Linked DNA regions of Vallitalea longa. The protein of the gene in region 2 interacts with the protein of the main gene of each other region in a pairwise test. Links are inferred from orthologs where the notes say so. Each region holds a gene or a part of one and is shown on either strand. Other genes may lie near its edges. The genes, in order: hfq, rho and yhbY.

Evidence for each region.
Region 1: the proteins of rho (region 2) and hfq interact in binary tests that used the Escherichia coli proteins (3 or more experiments, as listed by UniProt). The link is inferred for Vallitalea longa from one-to-one orthologs.
Region 3: the proteins of rho (region 2) and yhbY interact in binary tests that used the Escherichia coli proteins (3 or more experiments, as listed by UniProt). The link is inferred for Vallitalea longa from one-to-one orthologs.

The regions. Positions count from the first base shown.
Region 1 is NZ_BRLB01000007.1:172,712-181,250, forward strand. Bases 5,791-8,517 are described here. They hold hfq (RNA chaperone Hfq), read right to left. Parts: upstream 7,405-8,517; coding sequence 7,177-7,404; downstream 5,791-7,176. Other genes in these bases: QMG30_RS13110 (methionine gamma-lyase family protein), read right to left, coding at 5,873-7,162; miaA (tRNA (adenosine(37)-N6)-dimethylallyltransferase MiaA), read right to left, coding at 7,656-8,517. Also shown: QMG30_RS13085 (VWA domain-containing protein), read right to left, coding at 1-554; QMG30_RS13090 (vWA domain-containing protein), read right to left, coding at 565-2,370; QMG30_RS13095 (DUF58 domain-containing protein), read right to left, coding at 2,412-3,278; QMG30_RS13100 (AAA family ATPase), read right to left, coding at 3,295-4,278; QMG30_RS13105 (N-acetylmuramoyl-L-alanine amidase family protein), read right to left, coding at 4,750-5,697; more of miaA, read right to left, coding at 8,518-8,539. UniProt on the Escherichia coli protein: RNA chaperone that binds small regulatory RNA (sRNAs) and mRNAs to facilitate mRNA translational regulation in response to envelope stress, environmental stress and changes in metabolite concentrations.
Region 2 is NZ_BRLB01000001.1:597,758-606,509, reverse strand. The notes cover bases 3,514-6,453. They hold rho (transcription termination factor Rho), read left to right. Parts: upstream 3,514-4,133; coding sequence 4,134-5,774; downstream 5,775-6,453. Other genes in these bases: QMG30_RS02570 (DUF1385 domain-containing protein), read left to right, coding at 6,331-6,453; rpmE (50S ribosomal protein L31), read left to right, coding at 5,919-6,131. In the rest of the region: QMG30_RS02600 (hypothetical protein), read right to left, coding at 1-326; QMG30_RS02595 (coiled-coil domain-containing protein), read right to left, coding at 347-1,093; QMG30_RS02590 (MotA/TolQ/ExbB proton channel family protein), read right to left, coding at 1,071-1,607; mgtE (magnesium transporter), read left to right, coding at 2,065-3,393; more of QMG30_RS02570, read left to right, coding at 6,454-7,272; prmC (peptide chain release factor N(5)-glutamine methyltransferase), read left to right, coding at 7,241-8,098; prfA (peptide chain release factor 1), read left to right, coding at 8,166-8,752. UniProt on the Escherichia coli protein: Facilitates transcription termination by a mechanism that involves Rho binding to the nascent RNA, activation of Rho's RNA-dependent ATPase activity, and release of the mRNA from the DNA template.
Region 3 is NZ_BRLB01000002.1:977-7,752, forward strand. The notes cover bases 740-3,568. They hold yhbY (ribosome assembly RNA-binding protein YhbY), read left to right. Parts: upstream 740-1,924; coding sequence 1,925-2,212; downstream 2,213-3,568. Other genes in these bases: obgE (GTPase ObgE), read left to right, coding at 740-1,853; QMG30_RS06190 (helix-hairpin-helix domain-containing protein), read left to right, coding at 2,256-3,568. Outside these bases: rpmA (50S ribosomal protein L27), read left to right, coding at 1-227; more of obgE, read left to right, coding at 576-739; more of QMG30_RS06190, read left to right, coding at 3,569-3,983; nadD (nicotinate-nucleotide adenylyltransferase), read left to right, coding at 4,014-4,631; bis(5'-nucleosyl)-tetraphosphatase (symmetrical) YqeK, read left to right, coding at 4,673-5,269; rsfS (ribosome silencing factor), read left to right, coding at 5,272-5,643; transcriptional repressor LexA, read right to left, coding at 5,704-6,315; QMG30_RS06215 (LysM peptidoglycan-binding domain-containing protein), read left to right, coding at 6,542-6,776.

The DNA.
Region 1 (8,539 bases), on a different replicon or contig from region 2:
TTAACTTTTATCTCGATATTTTGATCTTTTATTGATTGAACAAGTTTATTTAAGTTTCCTTTATTCGCTTTTCCATCTGTTAGTATAACTATCCTTTTATTCTTTTCTCTAGGCATCAATGCCATACTTTTCAATATACCTTGTTCTATATCTGTGTATGATCCATTTACATCTGTCACTAATACATCAGATGTAAAATCTTTAGTCAAGTTAACATCTAGTGTTGAATTTTCCCCAAATACTACAGAAGCAACACTATCATCTTTTTCTTTATCTTTAACAGCATTCCTAATAAAATCCTTTATACTTTCTTTATTCTTGTACATACTCTCTGACACATCTGATAAAAAGATAGTAGACGTTTCTTTTGATGTTCTGACGATAGATATATCTGCTAAAGCTAATATTAAAAACAGCATTACAATACATCTTATAACTGTAATTAAATTCTTCTTTAATTTATTGTTATAATATTTTTTTGATATCATTAATATCAAAAAAACTATCAACGGATATAGTATCAAGACCCATATCCTTCCAAATTCCAATCTCATAATTACACCTCTAGCCAATAATGTATTTTTTCCATTCATAAAGAATTACAACAATAGCAAGAATGATAAATAAGAATATATAATCTGTTTTCTTATTATTATTTATAATTGATTTATGATCAACACTATTTACAAACTCATTTGAATAACTATTAATAGTTGATTCTGAATCGGTATCATAATTAATAGTTATATAATCTATTTTTTGTTCCTTATCTTTGTTTTCTTGTATTAATTGATAAACACCCAACTTATTAGTATTATCATAATAAGTTATAGGATACTCTACATTTATTTTGTCTTTATAATTAGTAGGATCTATTAATAATGCTTTTTCCGTGGTACTTAATGGCTCGAAGGATATGCTTTCATTAGCATTATAATCATCCAATAATTGAATAGAGTTTCCTAATATATTAGTTAATAAACTATCCATAAGAATAGGGAAACTAACATTAAGTGGTAAATCACTATTATGTATATCAAAAGAAACAATACCGAATTTTATACCATTTTTATTTCCCATTGCTATAACACTGTCATCACCAGCATCAGCTATAGATTGCATATAGTCTTTAATATTTATCTTATTATATGTTGAAACAATGAATTTTTCATTAATCACATGTTTAGTTATATCATTTTCAACAAAATCTACCATTCTACTGTTATCGTTAAACTCTGTATCATATAATCCATCAATCTCTGGAATATTAATAAATATGAAACTACCGTCTTTCGGTAATTCATTAGGAATAATGCTGTCGAAAATATATAAATCATATTTTTCACTAGAGACATCTCTATTTTTAGATTTGAATAATTCATATTTATTAGATGCTAAAACAGCTTTTTCCATGAAAATGTTTTCTTCTGATACCAATAATATTTTTTTGGTATTGTTTTCTTTTAAGGTACTGAATCTTATATTATCTTCTTTTATTAAATCTTTCTCTTTTATTTCTCCATATATATATGAACCTTCACACACAACATTATCAAATAGAATATTCTTACTTTCATTACCCTGCAATTGTATTTCCTTACCTTTTAATAAGGAATCATTTTCATCAAAAATATCTAGATGTACGTTAACAGGAGTTTCATATCTATTAGTTATTTTTGCTAGAATTTCATAATTATTTACTGTAAGAAAAGTTGCTAAGCTATCTATACTCACATTAGAGCCAATGGAGTTGACTAAATAATTATCTGTATTCCCATTTTCAATGATTTCATCTGTTACAATAGATAATTCATAATCCTCATAGCTATCTGCTATAGAATATATAAAATCCATATTATCATTAATTTTTTTAGAACCATATGTTGGTTTTATATTATTAATTGATTTTTTTATAACATCTCTGTCAACAGCATTTGAAACATCTATATTTACTTCGCTTCCTACAGTAATTATTGTAATTGATGTTCCATCTATTAATCCGTTTATCTTTTTATTTGCAACCTCTTTTGCATAATCTAATCTCGTCTTATTTTTATTATACTTGGCATTCATACTTGCACTATTATCTATAACTATAATCTGTGCATTATTAGTCTCGTGTTTTTTATAAAAATAAGGATTTGCCAATGATAATGTAATGAGTATAACGACAATTATCTGCAATATCATTAATATATTCTTTTTTAACTTCTGCCATGGTGTACTTACCTCATCATCTTTTAAAGCCAAATCCCATAAAAAAGTACTGGAAATTTCTTTTCTTTCAAAATTCTGCTTCAAAATATACATTAGTATAACGATTGGAATAAGAAGCAACCACAATAAAGCATAAGGATTACTAAACCTCATATTGATTACACATCCTTTTTATTCAACATGTAACATTAATTCTATAACATTGTAAAAGTATTGATTAAATCTTCTAGAATAATCTTTTCAACTGTATCTGATGAATTGATTCTTATATAAGATGCACCGTATTTGTTACAAACGTTATTAATATCATTACTATATTTTTCTAATTTTTCATTGTATTTTTTTAGTAAGTTAGGAGTCATGATAAGATTTTTTTCTTGTCCAGTTTCACTATCAACCAATTTAAATCTTCCATCTATAGTTGGGGCAATCTCTTCTGCTGATAATATATGCAATACCAGTATTTGCTGTTTATTATAAGTTAAGAATTTAATTACATCATCCAACTCATCATTTGTAAATAAATCCGATAAGATTATACTTATACCGCTACCCCTAAAATGTGATCTTTTCAACTTAACGAAATTAGATTTTTCTGCATCGAATTTTATGTTTTCTAAGTAATTTATATATTTCATAAAAGAATTTTTACCTTGTCCAAGAAAAATGTTGCTTTCATTTGATACAAGAGGATTTATTAATACTTTATCTAAATTATTAAGTGCTATATAGGAAAAAACAGCAGCTAACTGCAAAGTTACTCTATTTTTATTATAAAAAGCCATTGACTTACTATTATCTATAAATATGTTAAAAACAGCTTCTTTTTCTTCCATAAACAATTTTATATATAACTTCTTGAATTTTCCATAAGCATTCCAGTCAATTCTTCTGAAATCATCTGAAGGAACATATTTACGATAATCTGAAAATTCAACTGACATCCCCTTAGCTTTTGACTTCCTGCTTCCAGCAGATCCATATGCCGCTGTATTTTTAATACATACTGATAACTTTTCTAATTTACTCATAAAATCGGATGTAAAAATTTGTTCATTCATAATAAACCTCTACTTCCTAGACTTTTATTTCATTCAATAACATTCTTATGAATTCGTCTTCATTAATCCCATCACTAATAGCTTCAAAGTTCAAAAATATTCTATGCCTTAGACAAATAAGAGCGACATACTTAATATCATCAAAAGAAACATTATACCTGCCTTCAAGTAAAGCATTAGCTTTCGCCGATTTCAGTATCGCTTGTGCTGCACGTGGACTAGCTCCATATTTGAGATACTTTTTAGTAATCTCAGATGCATTAGGTAATTCACCATGAGTTGCAACAACTAGTTTTAGAGCATACTCTTTAACATATTTAGCTATAGGAACTTTGTTAATGATATTTCTTATATCAAGTATATCATTTCCAGATATTATTTTGGAAGGTTCACTATAATTCCCATCTACAGTTAAATCCATAATCTTAGATAGTTCATCCAGATTAGGAAATTCAACCATAACTTTGAACATGAATCTATCTAATTGAGCTTCAGGCAATGGATAAGTTCCTTCCATTTCTATTGGATTCTGAGTCGCTAGTACCATAAACGGCTGAGGTAACTTATATGTATTTTTCCCAACAGTTACTGTCATTTCCTGCATCGCTTCCAACATGGATGATTGAGTCTTAGGCGTAGCCCTATTAATCTCATCAGCTAATAACAAATTAGCAAATACAGGACCTTGCTGGTATTCAAAATACCCTTTACCATGATTATCTTCTACATACATATTAGTTCCAACAACATCAGCCGGCATTAAATCCGGGGTAAATTGTATTCTTGAAAAAGATAGATTCATAACTTTAGCAAGTGTTTTAACAAGCTGAGTCTTTCCAAGACCAGGTACTCCTTCGAGTAATATATTTCCACCTGTCAAAATTCCTAGAAGAACTTGTCTTATAACATCTTCTTGTCCAACAATTCCTTTGGCAATTTCTTTTTCAACTTTATTTACCTTGAGTTTACAGTCTTTTATGGTACTCTCAGTAATTTCCATTATCATACCTACTTTCCCAAAATTTTATTTTGTAACTTTATATTAGCGTATAGTCAAACATAACCTTTTTTCAATGTATGTATTATCATATTGAGATTCATCTAATATTTTTTCAATAAGATAATTACTTTAAACTAAATTATAACTAACCATCTTAAATTCTACATGATTAGCATTAAAATTATACATAAAAATGATTAAAAAACAATTAACTTTTTATTACTAAATTGAACTTATTAATATATATTATACTCTTTTTCATATTAGAAAACTGAAAAAATCACAATATATTATTCCTTTTTTAAATTCAGAGTAAAATTTTGAACTAATAATTAATACAATATACTAAGAAAAATTTAATTATTAAAATAACAAGGTTAACTATTTTTCTAGCCAACCTTGCTTAATATTCGATTATCACTTTTTAGTATTATTTTTAACATTTGATAATGTTTTTTTATTAAATATACTTTATTCTTTTGGATGTAGCTCTGTCAAGAATTCCATTATACCTTCTGCCACAGATTGAGCTAAATTTTCTAAGAAATCTGCATCAGTTAATCTCTTAGCATCTTCTAAATTAGTAGCATATCCCATTTCAAATAAGACTGATGTCATAGTAGTCTTTCTAATTACATAATATGCCCTTGTCTTCTGTTCACGTATTTTAATTTTCTCAATTCCCGTTTTCTCTGTAAATTTAGTAGATATCATTTTAGCTAATTTATCTGCTGTAGTATTATATTCTTCTCCTTTATCACAATAATATATATCATATCCATTGGTACTACTGGATTCTTCAAATGCATTAATGTGTAAAGATACAAAAACATCAGCATTACTTTCATTAGCTTTTTTTACTCTTTCCTCTAACTTAACTTTATATATTTTATCTTCTTGTATTTCATTATAATTTTCTGTTCTTGATGTAACTACATTATAATCATTAGCCTTTAATATCTCAACTACTCTATTGGAAACATCTAAGACAACCTTACTTTCCGTAACATCCAAACCAAATTCTTTAGGGGATGCTGTTCCACAATCAGAGAAGCCATGTCCAGGATCAATAAAAACTGTTCCTACTCCACTATATATTGGGTTTTTATCTTTATTGATATTTTCACTTTCATTTTCTTGATTAGTTACTTCTGGTACTACTGTTTCATCAACCTTCTTAGCTTTTTTATGTAATATAGTAAAAAGCAAAATTGGTATACATATGACTAGTAATAATATGATACCTGCAATTACTCTATTTCTTTTCTTCTTACGATTTGCTATATAAACTTTTTCCCAATGCCTAACAGCTTTAGTACTTACTTCAAGTTTATCAGCAATCTCTTCAACTGTTTTATTTCCATTAATGATTAATTTAACATTATTAATCTTAACATTATTATCTATTTTTTTTACCATCGCTTTCATCCTATTAAATTATTTTCACTTAATATGTCATAAAGTGTCAAACGAAACGTCCCAATGTCATATAATGTATTCTAAAAAACTTTTCAATTACTTCAATATAATAAAACATTGCCAACATTAGCAATTATAACCTATATTTAAATAATCGAAAAGTTATTACTCATTATCATTCTATTGTAACACTTTTATTGTCTATCATTCTTTGTAAAGCTGTCATAATACCGAATTTTGCATGATGCCATGATAAACCGCCCTGAAAAAAAACTGTATACGGGGGTTTTATAGGTGCATCAGCACTTAACTCTATTGATGAACCTTGTACAAATGCGCCCGCTGCCATAATCACTTCTGAATCATATCCTGGCATATCCCATGGTTCTGGTGTTACATAACTATCTACTGGAGATGCAGCTTGAATTCCTTGACAAAAAGCAATTATCGCTTCAGGTGATCCCAGATTAATAGCTTGTATGATATCATGTCTACTTTCATCTTTATCAGGTATTACCTCATAACCTAACTTCTGAAAAACATTAGCAGCAAATATAGCTCCTTTTAAAGCACCTGCTACAATTTGTGGTGACATGAATAATCCTTGAAAAAATTGTTGATTAAGTCCAAGGGTAGCACCTATTTCTTTTCCTAATCCAGGAGCTGTCAATCTAACTGCACAATTTTCTATATACTCTTCTTTACCAACAATATATCCGCCAATTGGTGCAAGTCCACCACCTGGATTCTTAATTAACGAGCCTACTATCATATCTGCCCCTAAGTCTGTAGGTTCTATTTTTTCCACAAATTCTCCATAACAATTATCAACCATACATATTATGTCACTTCTTACACCTTTAACGCATGAGATGATTTCTCCTATCTGATTAACAGATAGCGTAGGTCTTGTATCGTAACCTTTTGATCTTTGGATAGTAACAAGTTTCGTTCTATCATTAATAGCGTTTCTAATCCCATCAAAATCAATGCTCTTATTCTCTATCATATCTACTTGATTATAAGTAATATCATATTCACTTAGTGAACCTCTGGTTTCTCTAATACCTATAACCTCTTCTAAAGTATCATATACTTTACCTACTGGTGATAATATTTCATCGCCAGGTCTTAAATTCGCTGCTAAAGCAACTGTAAGTGCATGAGTTCCAGATATTAATTGTGGACGCACTAAAGCAGCTTCTGCATTAAATACAGAAGCATACACACTTTCCAACGTATCTCTCCCAAGATCATTATAACCATATCCGGTTGTTGCAGCAAAATGTACATCACTAACTCTATTTTCTCTCATTGCTGAGAGCACTTTTAGTTGATTATACTCTGCAATTTCATCAACATCTTTAAATCTATCAATCAAACCATTTTCTATTTCTTGACAAAAGTTATAAACCTCTTCTGAGATGTTTTGCTTTTGATACATCTTTTGTAAAAAATTAGTCATTTATCTATACCTCTTTATTCTTCAATAGATAAGGATACTTCTCTTGAAGGAATAACAGTTGATATAGCATGTTTATATATCATTTGTTGTTTACCTTCTGTTTCAAGAATTACTATAAAATTATCAAATCCTTTTACATATCCTTTAAGTTGAAATCCATTTGTTAAATATACCACTACGATTGTCTTGTCTTTTCTTACTTGATTTAAAAATAAATCTTGTAGATTAATTGGTTTACTCATTAACTCGCCCCCATTAGTATATTATTTTAAATTATATATTAATTTAATATTACTTCCTTAAACATATAAAGATCTACTTGTACTGACCTTAAGATACTCCACATGTATAGGACATTTACTCTAAGTAGGATATTAAGATTTCTATCTATTTATAAAATCTTAACAAAGCATAGCTTATTGGTTCTAATAAGAATAATAAATTTATATAATTTAATTTCTTTTGTATAATTTTTAACCTCATTACTATTGTATTATATAATTCCTAATTCTTCAATATCTTTTAACATTTTATTTAAAATTAATTCTTTATTAAAATTATATTCGTCAACATTTATCCATCTAACATTCTTTTCTCTTTTGAACCAGGTAATTTGGCGTTTTGCAAAATGTCTTGTATCTCTTTTTAATATATAGATAGCTCTATCTAAGTCATATTCACCATCTAGGAAACCGTAAATCTCCTTATATCCTAATCCTTTCATAGAGACTAGATCTTTTGTATACCCCATATCTTTAAGTTTTTCAACTTCATTTACCAAACCTTGTTCTATCATTATGTCTACTCTTTTGTCTATTCTTTCGTATAATAATTTTCTGTCCATATTTAATACATAAAATGCCAAGTTGTAATCAGATTCTTTTTGTGATTCTCTTTCATTATGAACAGAAATGGGCTTGCCCGTTTCTCTATAATATTCTAGAGCTCTAATTACTCTTTTTAGATTATTAGGATGAATCTTATTATACGATACAGAATCAATTTCCTTTAACATGTTGTGTACATGTTCATTACCTAATCGTAAAGCCTCTTCTTGTAACTGATTCCTATATGAATCATCCTTACATGTATTATCAAAATCAATATCATATAAAACTGATTGAATATAAAATCCAGTACCACCTACCATAATAGGTATCCTATTGATATCTACAATCTTATTGATAGATTCTTTGGCGAGATTCTGAAAAATATTTATATTAAATTCTTCATTAGGATCCAATATATCTATTAAATGATGTCTAATTCCTGAAGTTTCTTCTTGGGTAACTTTTGCTGTTCCAATATCCATATGTTTATAGACTTGCATAGAATCAGCAGATATAATTTCACCATTTATATTCTTTGCCAGCTTAA
Region 2 (8,752 bases):
AAAGTTTCATTATAAGCTCCATTGTCCATAAGATTGATTGTGGTATTTTCAGGATCTAATTTAGCTAATTTTGACTCAAGGTCATCTATACTGATTGCCTTATCATTGAATGTAATTATATCATCTTTAACAACAATATTAATGTAGTCATTCTCTTGATTATTACTACTGTTGGATTGTGCAGTATTAGAAGAATTATTTAAATCAATCTTGAAGTTGAACCAATTAAACCCAAAATTATCAGCTCCTAGAAAAACCAGTAACCCTAGTATTATTAGAGTTAAGAATAATTTACCTTTTCTTTTTTTTCTTCTGCCTTGTGACATTTTGAAATTCTCCTTTTCAATTAATTTTGTAAAACGTATTTAGTCTTAAATATTTTATCTGTACCATGTTTTTGTTGCAGTTCTTTTATAGCATCCCAAACTAAATTGAATGCATATCTATATACATGGTCCTCTTCACTTAATGTAATTAGTATAAAAGTATAGCCACCTTCTCTATCGTCAATAATCTTTTCGATTATATCTTTTATTTGTTCTTTTTTGTTTTCCTTAGATTCAACAGATGTCATTTCTTCTAGTGCAATATAAGTATTGGTATCTTTTCCATTAATAAAGAACTTGTTTTTATTGGATTTTAGTTTAATATCAATAAAGAAATATTTTTTTGATATTGTTTCATATTTGTGTATTTGTTCAAGTATGGAATCATCATCAGCCAATTTTCCTATATCTTCACTATCAGCTAATTCTTCTAATGTGTGTTTATTATTAGTAAACCATTCAGCCATATTATTAGATACGGTCATTAACGTCTCTCTTTCATTAGCGATATCAAAAGAGATTTCGTCCATATCCTTACTTAGATTATCAACTTTATTTTTAAGTTCTATAATATTATTTTCTAACTTAGCTATTTGTTCGTCTTTTTCTTCTATTGTAGACTGTAACTCACTATTTATTTGTTGCTCACCATTAAGTTCGCTATCTTTCTCAGAATTAGTAGCATTCACATTTAACATAAATGCAAAAAGTAATATTAAAACAACGTCAAGCAATGGGGTTAAATCAAGAAATGTTTTTTGGTTCATTTTCATCACCTTTATTAGTATATCTATCTATTCTATTAATCAAAAGATTGAAATTGTCATCATTGAAAGCTATTTTAGGAGATATGGTTCCATCTATGGCTTTAAAGATTATAGCACAAACTAATCCCCAAAAAGTTGAAGTTAATGCTGTTGTGAAATTCAGCATTATTGTATCACTACTAAAAGAAACCAGTCTAAGTAGTGATATAATGGTTCCGAGTATACCCATTAAAGGGAAAATTGTTGTTATTGATACAAACACATGATAACATTTTGTTTCTTCTTCTTTCAATTTACGTAATAAGTGTAAATCTATTTCAGAATCATTATTCTTTCTAATTGAATCAATAATCTGTTGTATAGGAATATATATGGTTGGATGTAGTGAGTGTTCTAACTTAGCATTAGATTTTTTTAATTTCGGTAGAATATAAAAAAGATTAACTAAAGCTAGAATAATAATTAAGCCATCATAGCCAAGTAAATTTTTAAATATAATTACAAAAAACTTCATAGGTTACCCCCTAAAAATTATGTTTATATAATAGATTAATTTTCACATAACAAATTATACCATAAAATGAGCTATTGCATAGAAAAAAATGTAATTTGTCACCAAGTGATCAAGGAATGAATATATTAAAAAAAGCTAGACAATATTTAAATAGTGTAGTAAAGTAACAATGATAAGAAAAAATGTTCTATAGCTTATTTAATTAAGTTAATATGGTAAAGAATATTAAAAAGTAATCATGTCATGTAAAATCTCAATTATTATATAAAATTCAACTGAAATTCTATATGTAATATAATTTATAAATATAACTTGGAAAGGAGATGGTAGCATGGACGCAGGACCTGGGTGTAGTCATAATAAAATTAAATATTTTCTACCATCTTTAAACCAAGAGTTTTAAATAAAGATTCTCTTTGTTTTATGTATGGTAGAAATACATAAAGGGAGGATTTATATGGATTTAAAAACACTAAGAGAGCTATTAAGGAACAAACAACTATCTGAGATAAAAAATGGATTATCAGTTCTCCAAGAGGCTGATATAGCTGAATTACTAGAAAACATAGAAGTAAAAGAATCCTTATTAATTTTTAGATTGCTGCCAAAAGAAGTAGCTGCTGAGGTCTTTTCCTATTTTGATGTTGAAAGACAATCAGAAATTTCATCATTAGTTAGTGATAAGGAACTTGCAGATATAATAAATGAATTGAATTTCGATGATAAAATCGACTTGATTGAAGAAGTGCCTGCTAATTTAGTAAATAGGATATTACAACATTCTACAGCAGTTGAGCGTAGATTAATTAATCAGTTTCTGAATTATCCAGAAGATTCAGCTGGAAGTCTTATGACTATAGAATTTGTCGGTCTGAAAAAAGAGATGACAGTAAATCAAGCCATGGATAAAATACGACGTATCGGTCTTGATACAGAGACTATTTATACAAGTTATGTGACAGGTACAAAGAGAACACTAGAAGGTATTGTATCATTAAAAGATCTGGTTTTAAGTGAAAAGGATACTATTATTTCAAGTATTATGGAAAAAGGTGTTATATCTGTTAATACTCATGATGACCAAGAGTATATTGCAGAAGTGTTTAAGAAATACAATTTCTTATCATTACCAGTGGTTGATAATGAGAATAGATTAGTTGGTATTATTACCATTGATGATATAGTTGATGTAATGGAAGAAGAAACAACTGAGGACTTTCAACGTATGGCTGCGATAGAGCCTACAGAAATAGAATATTTAGATGCATCAGTGCTTGTATTAGCAAAAAAAAGATTACCTTGGCTAGTTATACTTATGTTTTCAGCTTATTTAACTGAAATGGTTATGGATCAGAATAATTATCTAATCGCTCAATTTGCACTTGCAATATATACTCCCATGCTTATGTCTACAGGTGGTAATGCTGGTGCACAATCAGCAACTTTAATAATAAGAAGTATTACTTTAGGGGATATAAAATTTCCAGATTTTTTTCGTGTGTTATGGAAAGAAATAAGAGTAGGCTTAATTGTTGGTAGTACACTTGGCGTATTAAACTGCATTAGAATATATTTTACAGATGGAAACATATTAAAAGCTGGCATGGTAGGTTTAACATTAATATGTACAACTACTTTTGCAGCGATTATTGGTGGAACACTTCCAATATTAGCTAAGAAGTTAAAACTTGATCCAGCGATAATGGCAAGTCCAATGATTACCACAATAGTGGATGTAACAACTTTACTAATATTTTTTAGAGTAGCATCACTAATTTTGGCATAGAATTATTTGCATTATTATAGTTATTTATGATACAATAACTTGAATATCAAATATAGAGAATATTATTAAGGTAAATTTGATTATTATAATATATTGTATGGAATGCAAACGAGGAGGAAAAAATAGTAATAACAACTAAATTTGATTAGAGTTGATTATTTAGAACAGTTATGTAAAAGTTATAGAAAAATAACCATGTATATAATTCAATAAATACTTTAGCTCCAACAAAAGACTATTAAATAAATTAGAAAAACATATTTGATAGTAATTATAGAGCTTAAATAAAAATAAAAATATTTACCATAAAAATGTGTTAATTTACTTTTTTATGGTATAATATATATGATGTATAAGATATTTCCATATATAATAAATTAGTTATTATATTATTATCATTTAACAGACAATTAGCATTGCTAAAACTAAAACGATATTGGACTAAAACAAATCTTAACTAAATATAGTTCAATATAAGCATGTCCAATTTATATTCATATGACTTATCATTAGTATTCCTAATATAATATGTATTTTATATATTAAATATTAAATTGTAATAAATTTAATTTATTAATGTTTGCTTATTAATAATCATTAGGGGGACAAACTTTAGCAAATATTTATATTGGAAAATTTTTATTAATATTTTAAGTCTAACTAATATAACTTATTTGATATAATTATTTACATAGTTTCGGTTGGAGTAATAATTAATTAAAAACGGAAGGGGTGCTCTAATGAGTACAGATTTCAAAAAATTCACTTTAGCTGAGCTTCGCAAGAAAGCAAAAGAGATTGGCATTAGAAGTGTTACAACATTCAAAAAAGCAGAACTTGTGCAAATTCTTACAGAAGTTGAAGCTAAACAACAAAAAGAAGAAAATAATGTAGAACCAGAAAAAAAACCAGAACAAGAACTAGAATTGAAACAAGAAAAAAAAGTAGAAAAGACCTCACAACCTGAATTGAAATTAGAGAAAAAAGAAATGAAACAGCCTAAATCCAAAAAGGAAAAAAAGGTTCAACCAAAAGTTGTTGAAAAAGAAGAGAATAACAAGGAACTTAAAAATAAAGAAAATGTTGTTAATAAAGTAGAAAATAAAAACATTAAAATAAAAGAAGAAAAAAAAGAAATAAAAAGAGAAGTCACTAATGTAGCCAAAGAAGTGAATAGGGAAATCAAAAAGGAAGTTCATAGGGATAAACCTAATAAAAATGTACCTTCAGATTTTCAAGATCTAAATAGTGGCGAAATAGCTTATGGAGTATTAGAAGTATTACCAGATGGATTCGGTTTTATTAGATGTGCTAATTATCTACCGGGTGAAGATGATGTTTATGTATCACCATCACAAATTAGAAGATTTAATTTAAAGACTGGAGATTTAATAATTGGTAATATTAGAGTTCCAAAAGAAAATGAAAAATTTAGAGCATTACTATATGTCCAGTCTGTAAATGGCGATTCACCTGCTAATGCTTCAAAGAGACCAAATTTTGAAGATTTGACACCTATCTTCCCAAATGAAAGAGTTCGTCTTGAAACCGTTTCTTCAGAGTATGCTACAAGACTAATTGATTTTGTTGCACCAATTGGTAAAGGTCAAAGAGGTATGATTGTAGCTCCTCCAAAAGCAGGAAAAACAACGCTACTCAAAAAAATTGCTAATGCCATAACAACCAATCATCCAAATTGTCATCTTATTGTTTTATTAATCGATGAACGACCAGAAGAAGTAACTGATATCAGACGTTCTATTAAGGGCGAAAATGTAGAAGTTATATATTCTACTTTTGATGAATTGCCTGAACATCATAAAAGAGTTTCAGAAATGGTATTGGCAAGAGCAAAAAGAATGGTCGAACAGAAAAAAGACCTATATATATTACTTGACAGTATTACAAGGCTTGCCAGAGCTTATAACTTAACTATTCCACCTAGTGGTAGAACTTTATCTGGAGGTCTTGACCCAGCAGCACTCCATATGCCTAAGAAATTCTTTGGTGCGGCTAGAAATATTGAAGAAGGTGGAAGCCTTACAATACTCGCTACTGCACTTGTAGAAACGGGAAGTAAAATGGATGAAGTTGTATTTGAAGAATTCAAAGGAACAGGAAATATGGAGTTGGTTCTTGATAGAAAACTATCTGAAAAAAGAATTTTCCCAGCTATTGATATTGCAAAATCCAGTACTAGAAGAGAAGACCTTCTATATACTAAAGAAGAGATGGATGCAGTTTACAGGCTTAGAAAAGCAAGTAGTAATATGCGTTCAGATGAAGTTACAGAAAGTATCTTGAAAGTTTTTGTCAAATCCAAAAACAATAAAGATTTCTTCAATACAATCAACAACAATTTATTGGATAAATACAGATAGATCATAAATTATTTTAAATACGATAATTAAAAGTATTGCATACTGTAATTTCATGTGTTATAATATAAAAGCTGTTTTAAAATATAAGTTCGACTTAGGTCGGCATATAAATATTAAGGCTAATATTTGAAAGAGGTGAAACAAATGAAGCAAGGGATTCATCCAAAATATCATCAAGCTAAAGTTAAATGTAACTGTGGTAATGAATTTGTAACAGGATCAACAAATGAGGATATTCATGTTGAAATTTGTTCCAAATGTCATCCATTCTACACAGGAACACAAAAAGCAGTTTCTGCTCGCGGACGTATAGATAAATTCAACCGTAAATACGGTATTAATCAAGAAAATAACTAATAAGTAGATAAGTTGAGGATTAACCTCAACTTTTTTTCTCATTAAATGTAAATATTTTTCTGTTTTTTTGAAATTCTAAAATGTGACATATTCCCTTTTTTCTTGGTTTTTTAATATATAAATGAAAAGTAGATTAATAAAAGATATCATGTTATAATTAATTAGTCCTAAAAATAATAATATATGGAAGTGATATAAATTGAAAAGAGTTGATATAGGAGGTCAAGCTGTAATAGAAGGTGTTATGATGAAGAATAAAAACACCTATGCTGTAGCTATCAGAAAGCCAGATAAAGAGATTATTGTTGATAAAAAAGAATATACCAGTTTTTCAGAAAAAGTGAAATTTTTTAAATTACCATTGTTTCGAGGTATGTTGGCATTTATCGAATCATTGGTGATTGGTATGAAGATCCTCACTTTCTCAGCAGAATTCTTTGAAGTTGAAGAAGAGGATAAGGAAAAAGAACCTGATAAATTCGATAAGTTTCTTAGTAAAATATTCGGAGATAAATTAGATAATGTTATAGTTGGTTTTTCAGTGGTAATGTCAATAATATTAGCTATAGGATTATTTGTATTATTACCATTAGGTATATCACAGTTGGTAAAAGACATATTGCCAAGTGAAAATCTAATTAATCTAGTTGATGGTGTAATACGTGTTGTAATATTCCTATCATACTTAAAGATAATATCATTGATGAAAGATATACAAAGAGTCTTTCAATATCATGGAGCAGAGCATAAATCAATAAATTGTTTAGAAAGTGAAGAAGAATTGACAGTTGAAAATATTAGAAAACAATCAAGACAACATAAAAGATGTGGTACTAACTTTTTATTGATAGTAGTTCTTATGAGTATATTGGTATTGATGATTATTGATGTTAGAACATTTTGGTTAAGATTCGCAGTGAGATTATTATGCTTGCCATTGATAGCTGGTTTATCTTATGAAATTATCAGATGGTTAGGCAGATCAGAATCAAAATTAGCTAATATTATAGCTAAACCAGGATTATTGTTACAAAATTTGACAACAAGAGAACCAGATGATTCACAGATAGAAGTTGCTATAGCTTCTTTGAAAGGGGTCTTAGTTACTGATGAAGAAGACCATAAGGAATGTATTGGATGATGGTATAAAGACTCTATCTAAAAATGATGTACTTGATGCTAGAATAGATGCAAATCTATTATTGGAACATGTACTTCAGGTAGATAAAATATATACATTAGTTAATGGAAATGAATTGTTATCAGATGAAGATTATGATAGATATAATAATCTTATAAATATAAGAGCTAAGGGGAAACCCCTTCAATATATAATTGGATATCAAGAATTCATGGGATTAACATTTAAAGTGGATAGAAATGTATTGATTCCAAGACAAGATACGGAAATTCTTGTAATAGAAGCAATTAAATATATAAAAGAAAACGATATAACCAGTATATTGGAAATTGGTACAGGTACAGGATGTATACCTATCAGTATATGTTGTGATTGCCAAAATGTACATGCTACTACAGTTGATATCTCAAGTGAAGCTATAGATATCGCTAAACATAATGCAATAATTAATGATGTCGATGATAGAATCCAATTCATACAAAGTAATCTATTTGAAAATATAGATGAAGGTATAGAGTTTCAACTATTCATATCTAATCCACCTTATATAAGAAGTAGTGATATCGATGGATTGATGAAAGAAGTAAAAGAATACGAACCTATAAAAGCTTTGGATGGAGGAATAGATGGACTATATTTTTATAGAGAGATCTCCAGACAAATAAAAAATAGGACCAAGAAAAGGAGTTATGTTTTATATGAAGTAGGATATGATCAAGGTATAGACGTTAAAAATATTCTAGAAGCACTAGGATACGATGATATTAGAATATATAAAGATCTTGCAGGTATTAATAGAGTGGTTGCTGGTGCATATAATAAATAAGGGATTACAAATAAAATATAATATTCATAATTATAAATTCCCTAACTTAATATAGAGAGGTGTAGTTATGTTTGGTAAATTAGACGGCATAGTAAGTAAATTTGAAGAAATATCAGAAATGATTAATGATCCGGAGATTATTAGTCAGCAAGACAAATGGCGTAAGCTTATGAAGGAACATAGTGATTTAATGCCCATTGTTGAAAAATATAAGGAATATAAGAATACTAAAATTAATATAGACGACAGTTTAGCTATTCTCGAAGAAGAAGAAGATCCAGAAATGAAGGAAATGGCTAAAGAAGAACTTAATGAAAGTAAAGAACGATTAACTGAAATAGAAGAAGAAATAAAAATTTTATTATTACCCAAAGACCCTAATGACGATAAAAACGTGTTTGTTGAAATTAGAGGCGGAGCTGGAGGAGATGAAGCAGCTCTATTTGCTGGAAGTCTATTCCGTATGTATTCAAGATATGCTGAAAGAAGTAGATGGAAAGTTGAATTAATAAGTTTTAATGAATGTGGTGTTGGCGGTTTTAAAGAAGTAGTATTCATGATTACAGGAAAAGGTGCTTACTCAAAATTAAAATATGAAAGTGGTGTGCATCGTGTTCAGAGAGTTCCTGTTACAGAATCAGGAGGAAGAATTCA
Region 3 (6,776 bases), on a different replicon or contig from region 2:
ACGGTAGAGACTCTGAGTCAAAGAGATTAGGCGCTAAAAAAGCTGATGGACAAACTGTAAAAGCTGGTAATATTTTATATAGACAACGTGGAACTAAAATTCATCCAGGAGAAAATGTAGGTAGAGGTGGAGATGATACTTTATTTGCATTAGTTGATGGAGTAGTTAAGTTTGAAAGAAAAGGCAGAGACAAAAAACAAGTTTCTGTATATCCAAAAGCTCAATAATGTTAGTGAAAAGTTTCAAATGGTCTTCATTTGAAACTTTTTTTATTTAAATAAGAAAGTTCTACTTTCTATTTTCCTTGAAATCTTTTATAAAGCGTAGCCTCTTGGTTCTTACTCTTTAAACAAGTAGTTGTGTTTATTTGATTATAAGGGTATATAGATACTGTAATTAATAAATACTATAATTGTATGCTATTTAGTATTTTTAGGCTACTAATCTAAAAATGCCTTTCAAATATATTAATTTTATAATATAATACACATAGATTGAAAATATGCTAAGCTCATGATAGCTTAATAATAATCCATAAATCGTGATTATTCCTAATAGGAAGGAAGATGTAAATGATATTTGTTGACCAGGCAAAAATATATATAAAATCAGGTGACGGCGGAAACGGCTGTGTAAGTTTTAGACGTGAAAAATATGTACCTAACGGTGGTCCTGATGGAGGCGACGGTGGTAAAGGTGGAGACATTATATTCAGAGTTGATAATGATCTGAATACTTTATATGATTTTAGACATAAAAAACATTTCAAAGCTCGTAGTGGTGAACCTGGTAAAGGAAATAAAATGCATGGCAAGAACAGTGACGATCTAATAATTAATGTACCACTTGGAACCATTATTAGAGAAGCTGAGACAGGAAAAGTTATAATTGATATGGCTCATAAAGGTATGGAAGAAGTCATTTTGAAAGGTGGTCGTGGTGGTAAAGGTAACCAACATTACGCTACACCTACTATGCAGATACCCAAATATGCTCAACCAGGTAGAGCAGGTAAAGATCTTTGGATTATACTAGAATTAAAAACAATTGCAGATGTTGGTCTTGTAGGATTTCCTAATGTAGGTAAATCAACTTTCTTATCAAGAGTAACTAATGCTAGACCTAAAATAGCCAATTATCATTTTACAACACTAAACCCAAACCTAGGAGTTGTCGATATAAGTGGTGGGAAAGGTTTTGTTATTGCCGATATTCCAGGACTTATAGAAGGAGCTTCAGAAGGTGTTGGGCTGGGACATGAATTTTTGAAACATATTGAAAGAACGAAAGTTATTGTCCATATAGTAGATGTTGCTTCAACAGAAGGTCGAAATCCTGTAGAAGATATTAATAAGATAAATTATGAACTGGAAACATTTAATAAAGAATTAATTAATAGACCAATGGTAATAGCAGCTAATAAAATAGATGTAATGCAAGATGACGAGTATTTATGTGAATTGAAAGACGAATTTGAAGACAAAGGAATTAAAGTATTTCCTATATCAGCAGTAACTGGTAAGGGTGTTAAAGAATTATTATACCATATTAATGATTTATTAAGTAAATTAGATAAAGAAACCCTTATATATGAACAAGAATATTTCTTAGACGAACAAGAAGTACAGGAAGATGGTTTTACAGTTGAAATGTTAGAAGATCATACTTTCTTAGTAGAAGGTGCCAAAATAGAAAAGATGTTAGGTTATACTAACCTTGAAACTGAAAAAGGTTTTGCATTCTTTCAAAAATTCTTAAGGGAAAATGGAATAATAGAAGAGTTAGAAAGTCTTGGCATTGAAGAGGGTGATACAGTTAAAATGTATTATTTGGAATTTGACTTTTACAAATAATATTATTTTAATAATCAATAAATGGATTTATAATCAATGTTAATTAATGAAAGGAAAATATAATGGAAAAAATAACTAGTAAACAAAGAGCTTATCTGAGAAGATTGGCAAATGATTTAGACCCAATATTTCAAATAGGAAAATCTGGAGTGACTCCAGAAGTTACAAAAGCAATTTCAGATGCATTAGAAGCTAGAGAATTAATTAAGATCAATGTACTGAAGAATTGTTTATACACACCAAAAGATATTTGCTATGTCCTATCTGAAAGAACAAGGTCGGATGTTGTACAGCAGATTGGTAGAAAGATAGTACTGTATAGAGAATCTAAAGAAAATCCAAAAATCATATTACCATAATTACAGCTAACTTACGAATGATAAAAAGAAATGAGGGGTTTACATGAAAAAAATATTTAATATTATTATAATAAGCATAATGGTAATAGTAGCAATCAATTGTAATAATTTTTCTTCTATGGCTAGATCCATCTCATATAATGATGTAGATATAACTTTAGCTAAAGTTGTAGAAGTTATTAGTGGTGAAGCAATTAAAGTTATTGAAGAAAATAGTAATTCAGATAAAAGTACAAAACTAATTAAAATGATTGGTATTGATACAGATTCTTCAATGAAAGCTACTGAGTATACTTATAATCAACTTTTAGGCAAAAGAGTTATGTTACTCCCTGATTCTAATAATGATACTTTTGATAAAATAGATAGATATGAGTATAAATACGTCTATCTAGCAGCAAATAAGTCTATAAGTGAGGAGTTGCTTGAATTAGGACTAGCTAAAACTGATACCTCATTTGAAAAAGCAGAACAATATGATGATTTAGTAAAAGCTCAAAACATGGCCATAACAGAAAATAAAGGTGTTTGGGATAATTATAAAGGAAAAAAAGCATTAGTAGGTGTTAATATCAATACTGCAACTAGTGAAGAATTAATGGATATTTTAGATGATACAACTAGTGAAATGGCATATTCTATAGTTAACTATAGAAAGCATAATGAATTTAATGATATAAAGGAAATCAAATTTGTTAATTCTGATTTTACTAAAGAATGGTTTGATAAAAACCGAAACAAAATGTCAGTTGTCAGTAATATTAAAATAGCATCTTTTGAAGAATTGAGATCATTGTTTGGTAATACTAAAATTGGAAAAGAATTAGCAAACAATATTATTGACTATAGGTTGTTTAATACTCTAGACAGCATTAATGATATTAGAAAAGTTCCCAATATGTATAATAAATTTAATGATATAGAGGAATACATATCATTATACACATTAACTGATTATGAGGATAAAGATGATGTAAAAGTAATCAATCTTAATACTGCATCAGCTAGACAAATCAGGAGAACCTGTACTATCTCATCAAAGAGGTCTTATGATATAGTAAAAGAAAGAGATAAGCAAGGATATATTTTTAAGTCTTTAGGCGAATTAGAGAAAAAAGATTTATTGACTAGAGGAGAAATTTTATATTATAGTGATAACTTATCATTATTTACCAATCTAAACACTGCAAAAGAAAATGAGCTTCTATCTCTATTTGGGTGTATTGATATTAGTGATTCCAGTAAAGAAAAACTTGTTGACAAGATAATTGATAACAAACCATATGTAAGTAAAAAAGATCTTGATAAAAAAAATATAATTCCATCTAAATATTATGATATGGTAGAAACATATATATATGCTTCACAGTCTGAGTTGCCAGAGTATATTAACATTAATATTACTGACAGATATAAAGCAGCAGAATTATTCGATATAGATGGAAAAGAAGCTGATAAATATATTAAGAGTAGGAAGAAATACAAATTTAGTAAGTATATCAAATTCGATTATGAAAAATATGCTTCAGACTTTACTTTGTATACTAATATAAATACAGCATCAAAATATGAATTAGAAAATATTTATGGAAGAGTGTACAAAGACAATAAATACCAATATCTAAGACTACCAGCTGATATTATTGATGATATCATTGATTTTAGGGAAGACCAACCATTTAATTCACTAGATGAAGTATCTGAAATATTCTCTAATAATAAAAAAATGAGTTTTTATAATAATATTAAAGATTTTATAGTATTTTATTAATTATATTAAATAATGATTGAAGGGTTATTTATGAGTGAACAATTAATTGGTATAATGGGAGGTACATTTGATCCTATCCATTATGGCCATTTGATATTAGCACAATATGTCTTGGATAACATGAAATTAGATAAAATATTATTTATACCTTCTGGAGTATCTTATTTGAAATCCAATAGAAAAGTTTCAGATAAAATACATAGGCTAAATATGACTAAATTAGGAATACTAAATAACGATGAATTCGAATTATCTACTATTGAAATAGATAGAAAAGGTAACACATATACTGTCGATACAATAGATGAATTGAATGATAAATACCCTTTCAATACTTATTATTTTATAATAGGTGCGGATTCGTTATTCGACTTAGTCAAATGGAAAGATCATAAGAGATTATTCAAGATATGTAATTTTATTGTTGCTAATAGAGGTGCTACTTATACGGATATACAACTTAATGATGAAATCCATATGTTACAAACGAGATATGATGCAAATATTACATTGGTTCGTATTCCGGACATTGAAATTTCATCATCAGAAATAAGAAATAGAGTTAAAGATAAATTATCAATTAGATATTTATTACCAGAAAACGTTGAAAAATATATTGGTATTAACAAACTATATAGCAATATATAGTTTGTGTATGATAATCATGACCTTTAGAAGGGATAAGATATATGCAAAGTAATTATGATTTCACTGCAATTAGAAATGAATTGCAGAAACAATTACATAAGAATAGATATGATCATACGTTAGGAGTTGAAAAAACAGCAGTTTTATTAGCGAAGCTTCATAATGTAGATATAAATAAAGCTAGATTAGCAGCTTTACTACATGATTGCGCTAAAAATTTATCTGATAATAAAAAAATAGAAATATGTAAAAAATATAATATAGAACTAAGCTGTGAAGAATTGAATAATCTTGACTTGATTCATGCCAAAATAGGCTCTGTAGTGGCTAAATACATTTATGAAGTCAAAGATACAGATATACTTAATGCAATAACTTATCACACTACAGGGAAACCAAATATGACCAGCTTAGAAAAAATTATTTATATATCTGATTACATAGAACCTGGTAGAGATAAAGCTCCAAATCTAAAAGAAATTAGAGAAGTAGCTAATAAGGATTTAGATAAAGCTTTATTTATGATATTATCAGATACTATAGATTATTTAAGAGCTAGCAATAATTATATAGTTCCATTAACAATGGACGCTTATGAATATTATAACAATATTCTATATTATACAGGAGGCAAATAGATATGGATAAAAACACAGACAATTCTTTAGATATATTAAAAATAGCGTTGAAAGCATTAGATGACAAATTGGCAGAGGACATTAAAGTACTAGATATCAGAGATTTAACTGTTATTGCAGATTATTTTATTATAGCTCATGGTAACAATAAAAGTCATATAAAAGCTTTAATCGATAGGACAGAAGAAATATTGTCCAAAAATGGTTATGAACCTAAACAAATAGAAGGTTATAATTCTGCAAGTTGGATTCTATTAGATTATTCAAATATCATAATTCATATATTCAGCAAAGAAGATAGGTTATTCTATGATTTAGAAAGAATATGGAGTGATGGTAAAAATATAGATGTTAAGAGTTTAATTGAAGAATAAGTGTATTTTAGATAATAATTCTAAAGGCTGAGTAATATAATAATTACTCAGCTTTTTAACTTAAAATCTTCTAAAAAGTCCAACAACCTTACCAAGTACTGTAACATCCTCAACAATGATTGGATCCATTGTACTGTTTTCAGGTTGTAATCTTATATGGTCAGTTTCTTTAAAAAATCTTTTTACAGTAACTGAATCATCAATTAGTGCAACGACGATATCCTGATTTTGCGCTTGATTTTGTTGTTGTACTAATATTAAATCTCCATTAAATATCCCAGCATCAATCATACTGTTACCTTCAACATTAAGCATAAACATTTGCTTATTGGGTATAAATTCAGCTGGAATAGGAAAGTATTCTTCTATATTTTCAACAGCTAATAAAGGTTCTCCAGCAGCCACCTTACCAATTATTGGTACGCTTATAAGTTCTCTTTTGGTAGGAGCAAAGGATTCGTCAATGATTTCAATAGCTCTTGGTTTTGTTGGATCTCTTCTAATTATACCTTTTTTTTCTAGTCTTTCAAGATGCCCATGGACAGTTGATGTAGATTTCAAACCTACTGCATCACATATTTCTCTTACTGAAGGTGGATATCCTTTTGACAGTATTTCATTTTTTATAAAATTAATTATTTTAATCTGTTTTTCACTTAGATCATTACTCATAAAAATTCACCCCTATTTTTATTAATTTATCGATTATATGTATTCTTATTAATGTAGGTAGAATATCTTGTATAGATATAATTAATACATTTATTAACAATTATAGCATATAAAACTAATAATATCAAACAAATGTTCGGATTAAATAAAAATGTTTGGGAAACACATTGACACAGAACATCTGTTCGTATATAATATAATCAAACAAACGTTCGGGGTGATTAATATGAATAGAACAAGAAAAATATACGTATCAGTAGTTTGTCTATGTGCTATATTTATTTTGTCGAATTGCTTATTAGGTAAGAATTACGCTAAGGGGTTAGAAATTAAACCTAATAAGAGTTACATATCAATTATGATAGAGGAAAATGATACTTTATGGTCTATTTCAAAGAAGAATATGAGCAAAGAGTATTATACTACTAAAAATTACATAAAAGAGCTTAAAAGCATAAATA